DNA from 2 places in the Promicromonospora alba genome. Region 2 is predicted to be linked to the other one. Evidence: predicted binding sites of a transcription regulator. Region 2 holds the regulator's gene; the other holds the start of a gene.

Region 1 (4,408 bases), on a different contig from region 2:
CAGGACACCGAGGCCACCCTGGCGAGCCATGGCGATGGCCATCGCCGACTCGGTGACCGTGTCCATCGCAGCGGACAGCAGCGGAATCTTGAGCGAGATCTCGCGCGTCAGGCGAGACGTCGTGTCGATGTCCGACGGCGCCAGGTCGGAGTAACCCGGCAGCAGCAGGACGTCGTCATAGGTGAGCCCGAGGAACCCGAACGGGTCGGCCGGCGAGGTCTGGTCCGTCATGCAGCAAGTCTACGGCCGGTGCGGCCACGGATCCTGGTCGGGCGGTAGTACCGGCCCGAGGCGTGCGTCACCTCGCCTTGATGACCGCCAGCACCTCGTGCAACAGGCCGGTGAACGAGCGCACACGCTGCACCGTCGGACCGAACGGCAGGTCGGTCGCCGCGGCGTCGGCCCGCAGGCCCACGAAGATCGGCAGGTCCGGATGGCTCTCGTTCACCGCGTGCACGACGTCGAGGTCGGGCTTGTTCTGCGTGGTCGCCAGGACGACCGCCGTCGGCCGGACCATCGTCACCAGCTCGACCGAACGGTGGGTGCTCGCGGGGCCCGTGACGATCCGCGCCATCGCACCCTGCGCGGCCAGCGCCGCGGCGAGCGCGTGCGCGGACAGCGGTACCACCTCGTCCGGTGCCGCGAACACGAGCACGATCTTGCGCATGCGGCTCGGGTGGTTGGCCGGCGGACCGCCCGCCTCGACCATCGCCCGCTCGAACTCCTCGGTGTAGTGGCGCAGCGCCCGCAGCGCGGCGGTCGCGAGCACCACCTCGGGCATCTCGCCGGGACCGGCGAGCACCGTGCGCTCGGACAGGCGCAGCCACGCCGGCTCGACCAGGTCGGTCCACCACGTCGCCGGGTCCCCGTCGGGGCCCAGCAGGAGCAGGTTGTCGCAGGCGGTCCTGCTGTAGGCGAGCGCGGCATCGACCAGGGCGGAGACCCGGCCCGACGTCGGCGCAGCGGCCGAGGCGGACCGCGGTCCGGCCACGGCCGGGGCGTCCCCACCCGTGGCGCCGCCGGGGAGCGCCCGCAGGCGCGCCCTGCCGCGCGGTTCTTCCTTCGGCTCATCGGTCGGCAGCGGAGTCGGCTCCTCGCGGCCGTCCGCACCGGGCTCGGGTGCCTGGAGGGTTCCGACGAACGTCTCCGCGAACTCCTCCGGCTCCGCGTCGTCCAGGTCGCTCTCCACCTGCACGGCAGGCAGCGCGGGCGCCGACCGGGTGGCGACCTCGAGCTCCGCGTCCCCTGCCTCGACAGCGGCCCGCGCGGCATCCACCGGCGCGACGCCCTCGAGCGTCAGACGGCGCATCACCAGCAGGCGAGCGACGTCGTCCGGGGTATAGCGGCGGTGCGATCCAGCGGTCCGGCCCGAGGGGCCGAGCCCGTACCGGCGGTCCCACGTACGGAGGGTGGCTGGCGCCACCCCGAGACGTCTGGCCACTGCGGCGACGGCCAGTCCGGGGCTGGATGCACGTGACCCGCCCGAGCTCTCGGCAGGCCGCGAAGATGTCATGGACTCGATTCTGCCGACCTGGACCTCTCCGCGCCACTGCGAAACCCGGCGTGCCGCCGATCTCGGTGGAATCCGGTTCAGATCGACGCAAAACCGGTCAGCCCTGGCGCGCTTGCCGTGACCCGATTCGAGTCGCCCGTCCAGAAATTGCCCCTTGAACAACTTCTGCACAACTTGTAGGTTGTTCGGCATGACGGAGATCTCGAGGCTTCCCGGTCCGGTAATGGAACTGTGGGAATGGCAGTACACGGGAGCGTGCCGTGACGCGGACGACACCCTGTTCTTCCACCCCGAGGGCGAGCGTGGGTCGACACGCCGCAGGCGCGCCGAGGCCGCCAAGGCGATCTGCCGCTCCTGCCCCGTGATGATGCAGTGCCGCGAGCAGTCGCTCCGCGTGCGCGAGCCGTACGGCGTGTGGGGTGGGCTCAGCGAGGACGAGCGCTCGGCCATCCTCGCCGGCAAGTCCGTCTCTGCCTGATCCAGGCTTGGCCTGATCCAGGCCTGGCCTGATCCTGCCTCCGCCTCATCCATCCTCCGCCTGATCCAGGCAAGGCAAGGGCCCCGCACCTCTCGGTGCGGGGCCCTCGTCGTCTACCTAGGGTGAGCTGGAGTCAGCTCACGACCACGGCGAGGATGTCGCGGGCGGAGAGCACCAGGTACTCCTCACCCGCGTACTTGACCTCGGTGCCGCCGTACTTGGAGTAGATCACCTTGTCACCGACGGCGACGTCCAGCGGCACACGGTTGCCGTTGTCGTCGATGCGGCCCTGGCCAACGGCCAGAACCTCGCCCTCCTGGGGCTTCTCCTTGGCGGTGTCCGGGATGACCAGGCCGGAAGCGGTCGTGGTCTCGGCTTCGAGAGCCTTGACGACGATCCGGTCCTCGAGCGGCTTGATGGGGACCGACACGTCGGACCTCCTCTTTCGTGAGCGGATCGAGAGATCAGCTGCGTGATGGGCGTAAGTGGCTCGAACGTTCGACCGTCCGCCGTCGTCGCGGGTGCCGGCGGGCACGAACGTCTGGGTTCTCCCCCGCAGGCCCGTGGACCGGGTTCCCGCAGCGGTGAACAACCCCAAATCTAGGTCGGCGCTAGCACTCGGTCAAGGCGAGTGCCAATCGGGTGGAGTGGCTCACACTCTGCGGGGCCGACGCGCCGCCGCGACACCGGAATCTCGCCATCTCCACGAAAAGGTTCCGTCGCGCCGCTCGTCACGACCAGGACAAACGTGGAAAGATCTTCCCATGGATGCGGCGATTCTGAGCAAATTGCTCAGCCCCGACGGCTGGGCCTTGCTTGGCGCCCTCCCGCCCTACGACGAGCGACAGGCGATGAAGACCGTGACCGCGCTGCGGGCCAAGGGCGTCGCGCCGGATCTCGCGGCCGCTGTGGTCACCCAGTCCAGGCTCCGCACGCGGGCCCGGGCCAAGTTCGGTGACTTCGCCGACGGGATGCTCTTCACCGCGGACGGCCTGGAGCAGGCGACACGGCTCCTCGTCGCCGCTCTGCATGCCCGGCGGTACCTCGACGCCGGCGTCTCCGTCCTCGCCGACCTCACCTGCGGCATCGGCGCCGACTCGCTCGCCTTCGCGGGGACCGGCCTGCGGGTGGTCGCCACCGATCTGGACGAGTGCACGGCAGCGATCGCACAGTGGAACCTGCGCCACTTCCCCGAGGCGGACGTGCGGCACGCCGACGGGCTCCGGCTCGACCTCCGTGCCGAGGGCATCGAGGGCGTCTACGCCGACCCGGCCCGCCGGGTGAGCGGCGGCTCGGGCGCACGGAGCAGGCGAGTCTTCGACCCGCGGGCCTACGAGCCCCCGCTCGACTCCGTCTGGGCGCTGCGCGAGACGGTGCCCGCCGTGGGCATCAAGGTGGGCCCGGGCATCCCGCACGACGGCCTGCCCGACGACGCCGAGACCCAGTGGGTCTCCGTCAACGGCGACGTGGTCGAGGCAGGCCTCTGGTTCGGGCCGCTCGCCCTCGACGGCCCCGGGCGGTCGGCGCTCGTGCTGCGCACCTTCACCGACGACGACGGCAAGGAGCACACGCTGAGCCGCACGGTCCGGGGCGACGACGACGCGCCCGACGTCGGCGGCGTCGGACAGTATCTGTACGAGCCCGACGGGGCGGTCATCCGCGCCGGTCTTGTCGGCCAGGCGGCCGCCGAGCTGGGCGGACGCCTCGTCGACCCGACCATCGCATACGTCACCACGGACAGCCTCGCCGAGCTGCCGTCGGGCCGGCCCGCCGACTCGGTAGGGGCGCCGGCACCGATAGCCACCGGCTACCGGGTGCTCGACACCATGCCGTTCGGCCTGAAACGGCTCAAGGCGTACCTGCGTGACCGCAACGTCGGACGCATCACGATCAAGAAGCGCGGCACCGCGGTGGTACCTGAACAACTTCGCAAGCAGCTCGTGCTCACCGGGACCGAGGAGGCGACGATCGTGCTCACACGCGTGGCAGGCAATCAACAGGTACTTGTCGTCGAACCACTGGGACCCGTATGAGCTCGCCGGCCCGGCTCGGATTCGGCGAGTCCCCCCGCTCCACCGTGGGCCTCGAATGGGAGATCGGGCTGATCCGGTCCGACACGGCCGACCTCTCCCAGTCCGGCCCGGAGGTGCTCGAGGCCCTCGCGCGCGCCGCCGTCGAACCGCCGGACGGCTCGGCGAGCTATGTCCCGCACGTGGCCGGCGAGTTCATGAAGAACACCATCGAGCTGGTGACCGGCGTCTGCCGCACCGTCTCGGACGCGGGGTCGGACCTCGACCGCCTCCTCGACCGGGTGCGGACGGTGACCGACCCGCTCGGCCTCGACCTGATGGGCGGCGGGACGCACCCGTTCGCGCGCGCCGCGGACCAGGAGGTCGGTGAGAAGGAGCGCTACTCCC
Region 2 (4,408 bases):
GCGACGACGGACAGGGCACCTGCCGCGGGCCCGGCAGCGGCGACCACTGCCTCGGGGCCTACCGTCCGGACGATCCCGCGCAGCAGTCCGGCGAGAGCCGCGTAGGGGAGGGGTCCGGACCCCTCGTCGGCGCACTGCCCGGTGAGGACGGGGACGCCGTCGGCGTGCGCGGTGAGCTCGTCGAGGAGGCGGGTCTTGCCGATCCCTGCCTCGCCCGCGATCACTATCGTGCGGTTGCCACCCGAGCGGACTGCGTCGAGGGCGGCTGTGAGCTCGCCGAGCTCTCGGGCTCGACCCACCAGGCGGGCGCGGGGAACCGGCATGGGCTCATCGTCCCATGCCGGTCCTGTCGTCGGTCCGCTGGTCATCGTTGCTGGTCATGACTGTCCGGCACGGTCTGGCGCCGCGCGTCAGGCGACGCGGGGCCGGGCCGTGCGGGCAGCCTTGGCCCGGCTGGTCTGCTCGGCGGCGTGGTGCTCGGCCGCCTGCCGACGGGCGATCTCCTTGCGCTCACGGGCCACGCGGGACTGCTCGGCCCGGCGGTTGAGGTCCTGCTCGTTCCTGCGGTACTCGGCGAAGTCGGAAAAACCGAACATGGTGTTGCCTCCTGGTCGTCGCCGGCCCGTCGCCGGCGATGACTCAAGGTTCGTCCGTGAGGTACCCCCGGCGGATCGGGCGGTCGCCGCATCTTTCGGACCGGGTCTGCTGAGGTGTGAGGTGGTGCCTAAGGCATTGCCCTAGTCCGCCGCTCGCGAACGTGGCGTACGCCTCCGTCACCCGCGTGACCTGCGCGTCGGGCCTGCTCAGAGACGTTCTGTGCGAAGCAGTGGCGGGTCGGGGACTTGGCCTGTGGCGTGTGCCGCGTAGGATTGGCACTCGGCTGGCGAGAGTGCTGGAGCGCCGGCCGGAACCCGGGTGCAGGTCCCGGACGTTCTACCTGGGACGGAGGTGAGCGCGGTGAGCGAAGAACGCAGACTCGATGTCTTGCGAGCGATCGTGGAGGACTATGTCCGGACACGGGAGCCCGTGGGCTCCCGCATACTCACGGAGCGGCACAAGCTCGGTGTGTCCCCGGCGACCGTGCGCAACGACATGGCCGCCCTGGAAGAGGCCGGGCTCATCGCCCAGCCCCACACCTCGGCCGGCCGCATCCCCACGGACAAGGGCTACCGCCTGTTCGTGGACCAGCTGGCAGAGGTGCGGCCGCTGACCGTGCCCCAGAAGCGCGCCATCGAGACGTTCCTGTCCGAGGCGGTCGACCTGGACGACGTGGTAGCCCGCGCCGGACGCCTCATCGCGCAGCTGACGGGCCAGGTCGCCGTCGTGCAGTACCCGTCGCTGCGTCGTTCCGGGCTGCGGCACCTGGAGCTCGTCCCCTCCGCCGAGGGGCGGCTCCTCGTCGTCGTCATCACGGACACGGGACGGGTCGAGCAGCGGTACCTCGACGTGCCCCTCGGGATGGACGACGGGACGCTCGGCGAGCTGCGCGCGCGCTTCAACGCCGCGGCCGCCGGCCACCGGCTCACCGAGATCGGCACCGCCTTCGCGCGGGTCACCGAGGCGATGCCCGACGAGCATCGCGCGCTGGGTACGGCCGTCGCCGAGGTGGTGACCGCCGCGCTCGCCGAGGAGAGCGAGGAGCGCATAGTGCTGACGGGCCAGGCCAACCTGGCGCACTCCAGCATGCGGTTCGAGCAGGGCCTGCGTCCCGTGCTCGAGGCCCTCGAGGAGCAGGTGGTCCTGCTCGGCCTCCTCACCGACATGACCGACGACGCAGGCGTTGCCGTGAGCATCGGCCACGAGAACCGGCTGGCCGGCCTGTCCGAGACCTCGGTCGTCACGTCCGGCTACGGCTCGTCCGACGGGGACTCCGTCGCGATCCTGAGCTCGATCGGCCCCACCCGTATGGACTACCCGGGCACCATCGCCGCGGTGCGCGCCGTCGCGCGCTACCTGTCGCGTGTGCTGCCCAGCTGACATCCCCCTTTCCACACACCTCCTCACAAAGAGAGACCTGTGACCGACTACTACGAGATTCTCGGTGTTCCGCGCGACGCCTCGCCCGAGCAGATCAAGAAGGCATACCGCAAGCTGGCCCGCGAGCTGCACCCCGACGTGGCAGGCAACGTGGGCGAGGACCGGTTCAAGGATGTCGCGCGCGCCTACGAGGTGCTGTCCAACCCGGACAAGCGCCAGCAGTACGACATGGGCGTGGACCCGACCGCGCCGGGTGGCGGCGCCGGCGGTGGGTTCGGTGCCGGGTTCGGTTTCCAGGACATCTTCGAGACCTTCTTCGGCGGCGGCCAGCCCGCCGGGCCGGTCCCGCGCGCCCGGCGCGGCAACGACGCGCTGGTGCGGCTCGACCTCGAGCTCGCCGAGGCGGTGTTCGGCGCCAAGCGCGAGATCCAGGTCGACACGGCGGTGGTGTGCAACACCTGTGCCGGCGACGGCGCACGGCCCGGCACCTCGGCGCGCACCTGCGACGTCTGCCACGGCCGCGGTTCCGTGCAGCGGGTCGCGCGCTCGTTCCTCGGCCAGGTCATGACCAACCAGCCCTGCTCCGCCTGCGGCGGCTTCGGCACGGTCATCCCCGAGCCCTGCGCCGACTGCGCCGGCGAGGGCCGCGTGCGTTCGCGCCGCACCGTCTCCGTGAACGTGCCCGCGGGCGTCGACACCGGTACGCGCATCAAGCTCTCCGCCCAGGGTGAGGTGGGCCCGGGTGGCGGCCCCGCCGGCGACCTGTACGTCGAGATCCGGGAGCGCGCGCACGACACGTTCGTGCGGCGCGGCGACGAGCTGCACTGCACCCTCCAGGTCCCGATGACGGCGGCCGCGCTCGGCACCGTCCTCGAGCTCGACACCCTGGACGGGCTCCAGGAGATCGACCTGCGCCCGGGCACGCAGCCCGGCCAGGTCATGACCCTCAAGGGCCTCGGCGTGGGGCACCTGCACTCGACCGGGCGCGGCGACCTCAACGTGCACATCGAGGTCCAGGTGCCCACGGCCCTGGACGAGGAGCAGACGGCGCTCCTGCAGCAGCTCGCGGTCCTGCGCGGCGAGGAGCGGCCCGAGTCGCGCCTCGCGTCCGTGCACGGCGGTGTGTTCTCGCGGCTGCGCGACAAGCTCAGCGGGCGCTGACCGCCCACCCATGAGCGCGCCAGTCTTTCTCGCGGAGGCGTCCACCGCCCATCCGCTCTCGGAGTACGCCGCGGGCTCGGTCTACGTGCTCGACGGCGCGGAAGGCCGGCACGCCGGCGTCGTCCAGCGGCGCGGTCCCGGGGAGCGGATCGACGTCGTCGACGGCGCGGGCGTACGCCTGCGGACCGTCGTCGAGTCGGTGGCCGGCGCCGAGGTGCACCTCCGGGTCGAGGAGGTGGACGTCGAGCCGACGCCCGCCGTCGTCGTGACGCTCGTCCAGGCCCTCGCGAAGGGCGACCGCGACGAGATGGCCATAGAGGCCGCCACCGAGGTCGGTGTGGACGCGATCATCCCGTGGCAGGCCGAGCGGTCGGTCGTCGTCTGGCGCGGGGACCGGGCCGCGAAGTCGCGGGCACGCTGGGTGAGCACCGTGCGGGCCGCGACGAAGCAGGCCCGCCGCTGCCGCATACCCGACGTCGAGCTGCCGCTGAGCACCAAGCAGCTCGCGGCCAGGACCCGCTCCGTCGTCGAGGCGGGCGGGACCGTGGCCGTGCTGCACGAGGAGGCGAAGGCGGGCCTGGCGACGGTAGCGCTGCCCTCCGCCGGCGAGGTGCTTCTCGTCGTCGGCCCCGAGGGCGGGATCTCGGAGGCCGAGGTCGCCCTGCTGATCGAGGCGGGCGCGGTCACCGCGCGCTTGGGCCCGCACGTCCTCCGCACGTCGACGGCGGGCCCGGTGGCGATAGCCCTCCTGAGCACCCGCCTGAACCGCTGGACCTGACCCACCCCGCGAGGTAGAGCGCCTGTCCGGACACACGCTCTACCTCGCGCGCCCTGAGGCGCCGAGATAGAGCGTGTGTCCGGACAGGCGCTCTACTTCACGGTAATCGTCAGTTCTGGACGATGAACTCCACGCGGCGGTTCGTCTCCAGGTCGGCGAAGGTCTTCGGCACGACCAGCGGGTCCGACTCGCCGTAGCCCTTCGCGGTCAGCCGGTCCTCGTCGATGCCGAGGTCCACCAACCGGTCCAGCACCTCGTCGGCGCGGCGCTCGCTGAGCTCCTTGTTGGCCGCCCAGGTACCGCGCGAGTCCGTGTGCCCCTCGATGCGGACCTCGACCTCGGGGTGGTCCGCGAGCACCTCGGCGGCCTCCCGCACCACGGCGCGGCCGTTCTTGGTCAGCTTCGCGCTGTCCGTGACGAACGTGATGTTCGGGATCTCGACGAGGTCCTCCTGGGCCTCCTCGCGCTCCTCGTCCGTCGGCTTACGCTCCG

Evidence for each region. Region 2 encodes HrcA, which represses chaperone genes, less so after heat shock. Its sites were predicted from a motif close to TTNGCACTCGNNNNNNNCGAGTGCNAA; they were not measured.
Region 1: a site for HrcA is predicted at 2,603-2,629, ahead of groES (co-chaperone GroES). Genes of this name have one in related genera too.

What each region holds. Positions count from the first base shown of each region.
Region 1 is NZ_JBHSFI010000004.1:119,830-124,237, forward strand. Features, by position in the region: gene guaB (IMP dehydrogenase) at 1-231, opposite strand, end outside; gene ACFO6V_RS11475 (MerR family transcriptional regulator) at 299-1,513, opposite strand; gene ACFO6V_RS11480 (WhiB family transcriptional regulator) at 1,704-1,991, shown strand; gene groES (co-chaperone GroES) at 2,125-2,421, opposite strand; gene ACFO6V_RS11490 (class I SAM-dependent methyltransferase) at 2,756-4,024, shown strand; gene ACFO6V_RS11495 (glutamate--cysteine ligase) at 4,021-4,408, shown strand, end outside.
Region 2 is NZ_JBHSFI010000003.1:1,071,172-1,075,579, reverse strand. Features, by position in the region: gene ACFO6V_RS10090 (helix-turn-helix transcriptional regulator) at 1-323, opposite strand, end outside; gene ACFO6V_RS10085 (hypothetical protein) at 411-596, opposite strand; gene hrcA (heat-inducible transcriptional repressor HrcA) at 958-1,977, shown strand; gene dnaJ (molecular chaperone DnaJ) at 2,017-3,138, shown strand; gene ACFO6V_RS10070 (16S rRNA (uracil(1498)-N(3))-methyltransferase) at 3,149-3,916, shown strand; gene ACFO6V_RS10065 (OmpA family protein) at 4,026-4,408, opposite strand, start outside.